2 regions of the Stenotrophomonas sp. STEN038 genome follow, and region 2 is predicted to be linked to the other one. Evidence: riboswitches for the same ligand, from Rfam matches in the RefSeq annotation. Region 2 holds a riboswitch; the other holds the start of a gene.
The links. Region 2 has a riboswitch for cobalamin ahead of btuB (TonB-dependent vitamin B12 receptor). Riboswitches for the same ligand answer to the same signal wherever they lie in the genome.

Region 1 (3,684 bases), on a different contig from region 2:
TTGAACAGGTCCTGGTCCCAGCGGCCGCGGCCGATGGTCTGTTCGACAAAACGTTCGGCCTCCTTGCGCAACTTGCGCACCTTGCGGGAGTTGGCGTTGCCGGTGAGGCCTTCGTAAACCGAGTCCAACGTATCGAAGCTGATGCCAACCGACTCGGTGGCGATGCCGGTCACCGCCGGCATCAACCGGCGCACGCCATCCTCCAGCGCGCGCAGGCGTTGTGCATCCGCGGCCGATACCGTCTGCATGCGGTTGTCGATGCTCAGCTGGCCATCGTGGAACACGATCTCGCGCATCGGCAGCGTATCGCGGCGCAGCCAGATGCCGCCGCCGTCGACCAGCACGTTGTAGTCGGTGGACACGCCGCATTGGTCGGCGGACAGCTCCGGCGCCTTGGCCGTAGCGGCCTGGGCTGCCAGCGGCAGCAGCAGGGCCAGCGAAGTGGCAATGGGTAGCAGGCGCATGGCGGCGAGCTCGTGGCGGGAGGATGCGGCCAGCTTGGCCGCTCGCGGCAAGGGCTGCGCCGGCCGGAAGTCACGTCCGGAAATTTCATCAGAAATTTACGTAGTCAAGACAGGTGGTTTCCCTACAAAAAAGCTCTGCAAAAGGCTTGACTGCGCACTCCGTTCCAGCAGGTTGCAGTGTCCGGCCCGGGCGGCAGACAGTCCAAGCCTTGTGCCGCAAGGCTTGGCAAAGAAATACTAGATTTGGTGTTGACCCTGTCATACACCCCCACTATCTTGTGCTCCGTCGGTTCTGGCGGGATTTTCCGTCGGATTAATAGGGAAGCTGGTGATGCCTTCAAGGCTAGTCCGGCACTGCCCCGCAGCGGTAATTGGGAACGACCCCGCCAACAGCACTGAGGCAGCAGCCTTGGGAAGCGGCGGAGTAGGAGAAGGCCCCCGCCTTCCTGCCCATGAGTCCGAAGACCTGCCGACAGCCACGCGATGCACACCGCGTGGTGCCGGCTGCGGTGTCTTCGAGGGGAAGACGGCTGGTGACGTGGTGCCGTGGCTGCTGCCGACTCTTGGTCGTGCGCTGTCGCGGCTGCTGCGACGCCGTCCTTCCATGCTCGCTGCTCCGTACCGGCTCTGCTTCCTGCGCGGGCAGGAGCTGCGTGCATAACGTTTGCAAGGACACCATCGTCGTGACTGCCACTCATACTGACGTCGCTCCGGCTGAAGCCGGTTTTGAACTGACCCCGCCGCCGACCGCCACCGCCATGAGCGTGACCAAGCGCAATGGCAGCACCGAGCCGGTAGACCTCAACAAGATCGTCCGTGCCATCCAGCGCTGCTGCGAAGGCCTGCATGCGGTGGACCCGATGCGGGTGGCCACGCGCACCATCTCCGGCCTGTACAACGGCGCCAGCACCCAGGAACTGGACGAGCTGTCGATCCGTACCGCCGCCCTGCTGATCGGCGAAGAACCCGAGTACGGCCGCCTGGCCGCACGCCTGCTGGCCAACTTCATCGGCAAGGAAGTCTCCGGCCAGGAAATCCACGCGTTCTCGCAGTCGGTTGGTCGTGGCCACGAAGTGGGCCTGATCAACGACCGCCTGCTCAACTTCGTGCAGGTCAACGCACGCAAGCTCAACGACGCGATCGATCCGGGCTACGACCTGAACTTCGATTACTTCGGCCTGCGCACGATGTATGACCGCTACCTGCTGCGGCATCCGCATTCGCGCAAGGTCATCGAAACCCCGCAGCAGTTCTTCCTGCGCATCGCCAGCGCGCTGAGCGAGGACGTGCCCGAAGCACTGGCGCTGTACCAGCGCCTGGGCAGCCTGGACTACCTGCCGTCCAGCCCGACCCTGTTCAACGCCGGCACCAGCCACGAGCAGCTGTCCTCGTGCTTCCTGCTGGACTCACCGCAGGATTCGCTGGAATCCATCTACGACCGCTATGCGGACATCGCCCAGCTGTCCAAGTTCAGCGGCGGCATCGGCGTCAGCTATACCCGCGTGCGTTCGCGTGGCTCGCTGATCAAGTCCACCAACGGCCACTCCAACGGCATCGTGCCGTGGCTGAAGACGCTGGATTCCTCGGTGGCTGCGGTCAACCAGGGCGGCAAGCGCAAGGGCGCGGCCTGCGTCTACCTGGAAACCTGGCATGCCGACATCGAGGACTTCCTCGAACTGCGCGACAACGCCGGTGATGATTCGCGCCGCACGCATAATCTCAACCTGGCCAACTGGGTGCCGGACCTGTTCATGCAGCGCGTCGAGGCCGACCAGGAATGGTCGCTGTTCGATCCGCGCGTGGTGCCGGAGCTGACCGATCTGTTCGGGCCGGCCTTCGAGCAGGCTTATGTGCAGGCGGAAACCCAGGGCAAGGCACGCAAGACCGTGTCGGCACGCAAGCTGTACTCGCGGATGATGCGCACCCTGGCCGAGACCGGCAACGGCTGGATGACGTTCAAGGACAAGTGCAACCTGGCCAGCAACCAGACCCTGCGCGCCGGCAATGTGATCCACCTGTCCAACCTGTGCACCGAGATCCTGGAGATCACCTCCAACGACGAGACCGCAGTCTGCAACCTGGGCTCGATCAACCTCGGCAACCACCTCGACGCACATGGCGATTTCGATTTCGAGAAGCTCGCCGAGACCGTGCGCCTGGCCGTGCGTCAGCTCGACCGCGTCATCGACCTGAACTTCTACCCGATCGAAACCGCGCGCCGCGGCAACCTGCGCTGGCGCCCGGTCGGCCTGGGCTGCATGGGCCTGCAGGACGTGTTCTTCCGCAAGCGCATGGCCTTCGACTCCGCCGAAGCACGCGCGCTGTCGACCAAGATTGCCGAGGCCATCTATTTCCACGCGCTGGAAGTGTCCTGCGAACTGGCCCAGGAACGCGGCAAGCACCCCTCGTTCAACGACACCCGCGCCGCCCACGGCGAGCTGCAGTTCGATGCATGGAACGTGGTGCCGGACGACGTCGAGCGTTGGGACGCACTGCGCGAGCGCATCAAGCAGCACGGCCTGCGCAACTCGCTGATCATCGCGATCGCGCCGACCGCGACCATCGCTTCCATCGCCGGTTGCTACGAGTGCGTCGAGCCGCAGGTGTCCAACCTGTTCAAGCGCGAGACCCTGTCCGGCGACTTCCTGCAGATCAACCGTCACCTGGTTGCCGAGCTGAAGCAGCTGGGCCTGTGGACGCCGGAAGTGCGCGATGCGATCAAGCTGGCCGACGGTTCCATCCAGAGCCTGCCGCAGATACCGGAAACCCTGCGCCACATCTACCGCACCGCATGGGAACTGCCGATGCGTTCGCTGATCGACATGGCCGCCGCGCGCGGTGCCTATATCGACCAGTCGGCTTCGCTCAACCTGTTCATGGAAAGCCCGAACATCGGCGCGATGTCGTCCATGTACATGTACGCCTGGAAGCAGGGCATCAAGACCACGTATTACCTGCGTTCGCGTCCGGCCACCAAGATCGCCAAGACCACGGTCAGCAGCTACACCCCGGTGGAAGCCGTGGCCTGCTCGCTGGAAAACCCGGAAGCCTGCGAAGCCTGCCAGTAAGCACTGCATAAGCCCCTCTCCCGCAAGCGGGAGAGGGGTTGGGGTGAGGGTGCTCTTAAAAGCACGTAGCGCCAACCCCCAGGAACCAACCCAATCCGCCCCTTCGGGGCATCCCCGCCTTCGCGGGGACAGGCCCTTCTCCCGCAGGGAGA
Region 2 (3,684 bases):
AAGGGGTAGTACACCGCCGACCTGCTCAGATCTTCTTGGCGGAAGTCGCGCACCTGTGGCGTCGGCAACCGGGTCAGGAACTGGATGGCAAGGATCAGGCGGCGTCCACTCATGGTTGTCGCAACTCCAGCAGTTCACCCCACAACTGGCCGTCTTCGCCGCGCTCAACACGCAGGCGTATACGCGTGCCGTAATCGATACGCATCGCCCACAGCGAGGACAGGCTCATCCCACAGACGCGCGACACCACCAGCCGCAATACACCGGCATGGCTGACCACCAACACCGGCTGGCCATCGCAATCGTCTTCGTCCACCAAACGATGCAGTTGTTCTTCCACACGCGCCTGGAACTGCTGCCAGGATTCGCCGTTGGGCGGCACCACATCGTGCGGTTCGCTGTAGAAACCAGCAAGCTGCTCGGCAGGAACCTCATCGAAATGCAGTCCGTCCCAATCGCCGAAGTCGAGCTCGGCCCAGTCCGGATGGATCTCGCAGAACTGGTTGCTGCCAGCCACCAATGCATGCGCGGTATCCAGCGCGCGCCGACGCGGCGACGTAATCACCCGGCTCCAGCCAATGCCTGCATGGCAGCGGTGCAAGGCGTCCATCGCGCCATCAATCAAGGGCGGATCGGTGCGTCCGTCCAGATGGCCGGCACGTCCAGTGGAGGCGTGCCGCATGAGATCGAGAATCATCGGCTACCACCGCGATCGGCAACGGCCGCTTCGGCGAATGTGGCCATGCGGTTGTGCAGGGCACAGGCCATGCGTACCAGCGGCAAGGCCAGCGCGGCACCGGAGCCTTCGCCCAGGCGCAGGTCCAGCGACAGCAGCGGCTGCGCCTGCAGGGTTTCCAGTAGGCGGATATGACCACGCTCGGCCGACTGGTGCGAGAACAGCAGCCACGGCCGCAGGCTCGGGTTGATGCGCACTGCCGCCAATGCCGCAGCAGAGACGATGAAGCCATCCACCAGCACCGGAATGCTGCGCTGCGCGGCGGCGATCATCGCCGCGCACAGCGCCGCGATTTCCAAGCCACCGACCCGCTGCAATGCCGCGCAGCCGGGGGATTCGGCGGTGCTGATCGCTTCGCCATGCAGGCTCAACGCGCGCGCGATCAGGTTCTTTTTCTGCACCATGCGCACCGCGTCCAGCCCAGTGCCAGCACCGACCAACTCATCAAGTGCCATCTCGCCAAGCGCAGCAGCCACAGCGCTGGCAGCGGTGGTGTTGCCGATGCCCATCTCGCCGAGCACCAGCAGATCCGCGCCGTCAGCACAGGCGGCTTCCACCGCGCTGCGACCCGCATCGAACGCAGCCTCCAGATCCGCGGCCGACATCGCCGGGCCGGTGCTGAAATCCGCCGTGCCATGCAGCGTCTTGGCGCTGACCACTCCGGCAATCGACGCAGTGGCGCGGCTGCCCACATCCCAGACATGCAGCGGCAAGCCAAGCTCGCGTGCGAGCACCGCAATGGCAGCGCCACCAGCGGCGAAGTTGTGCAGCATCTGCACCGTCACTTCCGCCGGGTAAGCCGATACGCCCTGCGCGGTAACGCCATGGTCGCCAGCAAACACGATCACCGGCACACGTTGCGCCGCTGGTTGATCCACGCCTTGCAGCGCCGCCAGTTCCACCGCCAGCGTCTCCAGGCGACCCAGAGCGCCTTCCGGCTTGGTCAACTGGCGCTGGCGGACCAGGGCGCGCTGCCGGTATTCCTGCGAAGGCTGGCCGCAGGCCTGCCCGTACCATGTTTCTGTCACGACACTTCCGATACTGCGTTTGCAGCGCGCATTCTAGCCATTCAGCAACAGCGCTGCGCAGGGCGCCGCCGCCGGCCAGCAGTCAAGCACAACAAGCGCACAAGCGTAACCCGGGTAAGCACAGCGCCCCGGGGAACGAGATTGCGACACCGGTGCAGGCCTGCAGCATCATGAGCTCCCCGGCTGCGCTGACGCTTACCCGGGCTACGTTGAGCCGCGCTTGCAGACACTGCGCTCTATCGGCCGTTGCCGCCCATTCCGGCAGCGCTGGCGGCAATGACTTAGAATGCGCGCACTTTCAGGTGACCGCCCGGCATTGCCGGTCGGTTGAAACGGGAAGCCGGTGCCGCGCATTGCTGGAACTCCAGCATGTCGCCATTCCGGCGCTGCCCCCGCAACGGTAAGCAGGACAAGACCAGGCATACCGCCACTGTGCTCGACACGGGAAGGCGCCTGGACGGAAGCGGCACACGCCGCCTCGCCTGCGAGTCCGGAGACCGGCCCGAAAGCCGACTGGTTGCGATGCGGAGGGCATGGCGGCGGCTGTAGCGCCGTGTGCGCCGCCTCCGTCTTCTCCCTCTTCTGGCAGCCTTCCCCATCCGCCTGCGCGGGAGCGTGCAGGCCCAGGAGCTTCCATGAAACTGTCTTACCACTCTCTTTCGCTCGCCCTTGCCCTCGCACTGCCGGGCGTTGCCGCCGCGCAGAACGCACCGACCGAGCTGGACGACGTCACCGTCACCGCTACCCGCACCCCGGTCTCCATCGAGAACAGCGTGGTGCCGGTGCAGGTCATCGACCGTGCGCAGATCGACCACAGCCAGGCCAACTCGCTGCAGGACCTGCTGCGCGGCCGCGCTGGCCTGGACTTCGCCAACCAGGGCGGCAACGGCAAGATCACCTCGCTGTTCCTGCGTGGCAGCAACTCCAACCAGGTGCTGGTGCTGGTCGACGGCGTGCGCGTTGCTTCCGCCACCAGCGGCATGGCCGCACTGCAGGACCTGCCGGTCGACCAGATCGAGCGCGTTGAGATCGTGCGTGGCCCGCGTTCGAGCCTGTACGGCTCCGAGGCCATCGGCGGCGTGATTCAGATCTTCACCCGCAACGCTGGCAAGGGCCTGCAGCAGAACCTGGCGATCACCGCCGGCAGCAACAACCTGCGTCAGGTCAGCGCCGGCTTCAGCAACCGCGGTGAGCGCGGCTGGATCTCGGCCCAGGGCGGCTACCAGGAAACCGATGGCATCAACGCCTGCCGCGGCACCGCCGCTGGCTGGGGCGCTGGCTGCTTCGCCGATGAGCCGGACCGCGATGGCTACCGCAACACCTCCATCAACGTGCGCGGTGGCTACGCCCTGACCGACACGCTGAGCCTGGAAGGCCACGTGCTCAACGCCGACAGCTTCAACGAATACGACGGCAGCATCTTCGGCGGCAACGAAGCCGACAACCGCCAGCAGGTCTTCGGCGCCAAGCTCGCCTGGGCTGCATCGGAGCGCTTCAACCTGACCGCACAGGTTGGCCGCAACCGCGACGAAGCCGACAACTACTTCGCTGATGCCAGCACCGGCACCCGCAGCTTCGCCAGCGCCTTCGATACCCGCCGCGATACCGCCAGCGTGCAGGGTGACTTCACCATCGCCGAAGGCCAGCAGATCACCGCCGGTGCCGATTGGCAGAACGACAAGGTCACCAGCTCCACTGCTTTCGACATCGACCAGCGCGACAACCTTGGCGTGTTTGCCGAGTACCAGGGCCAGTTCGGCGCGCACGCGCTGCAGGCCAGCGTGCGCAACGACGACAACGAGCAGTTCGGCAACCACACCACCGGCAGCCTGGGTTATGGCTTTGCCTTTGGTAACGGCTTCCGCCTGACCGCCAGCGCCGGCACCGGCTTCAAGGCACCGACCTTCAACGACCTGTACT

Region 1: linked by a shared signal. The riboswitch ahead of ACVOLS_RS18775 (ribonucleoside-diphosphate reductase subunit alpha) and the one ahead of btuB (TonB-dependent vitamin B12 receptor) in region 2 are both predicted to bind cobalamin.

Annotation. Positions count from the first base shown of each region.
Region 1 is NZ_JBRRDW010000062.1:424-4,107, forward strand. Features, by position in the region: gene ACVOLS_RS18770 (DUF2884 family protein) at 1-464, opposite strand, end outside; cobalamin riboswitch at 735-951, shown strand; gene ACVOLS_RS18775 (ribonucleoside-diphosphate reductase subunit alpha) at 1,223-3,532, shown strand.
Region 2 is NZ_JBRRDW010000048.1:28,432-32,115, reverse strand. Features, by position in the region: gene cobS (adenosylcobinamide-GDP ribazoletransferase) at 1-113, opposite strand, end outside; gene ACVOLS_RS16960 (histidine phosphatase family protein) at 110-697, opposite strand; gene cobT (nicotinate-nucleotide--dimethylbenzimidazole phosphoribosyltransferase) at 694-1,764, opposite strand; cobalamin riboswitch at 2,048-2,284, shown strand; gene btuB (TonB-dependent vitamin B12 receptor) at 2,400-3,684, shown strand, end outside.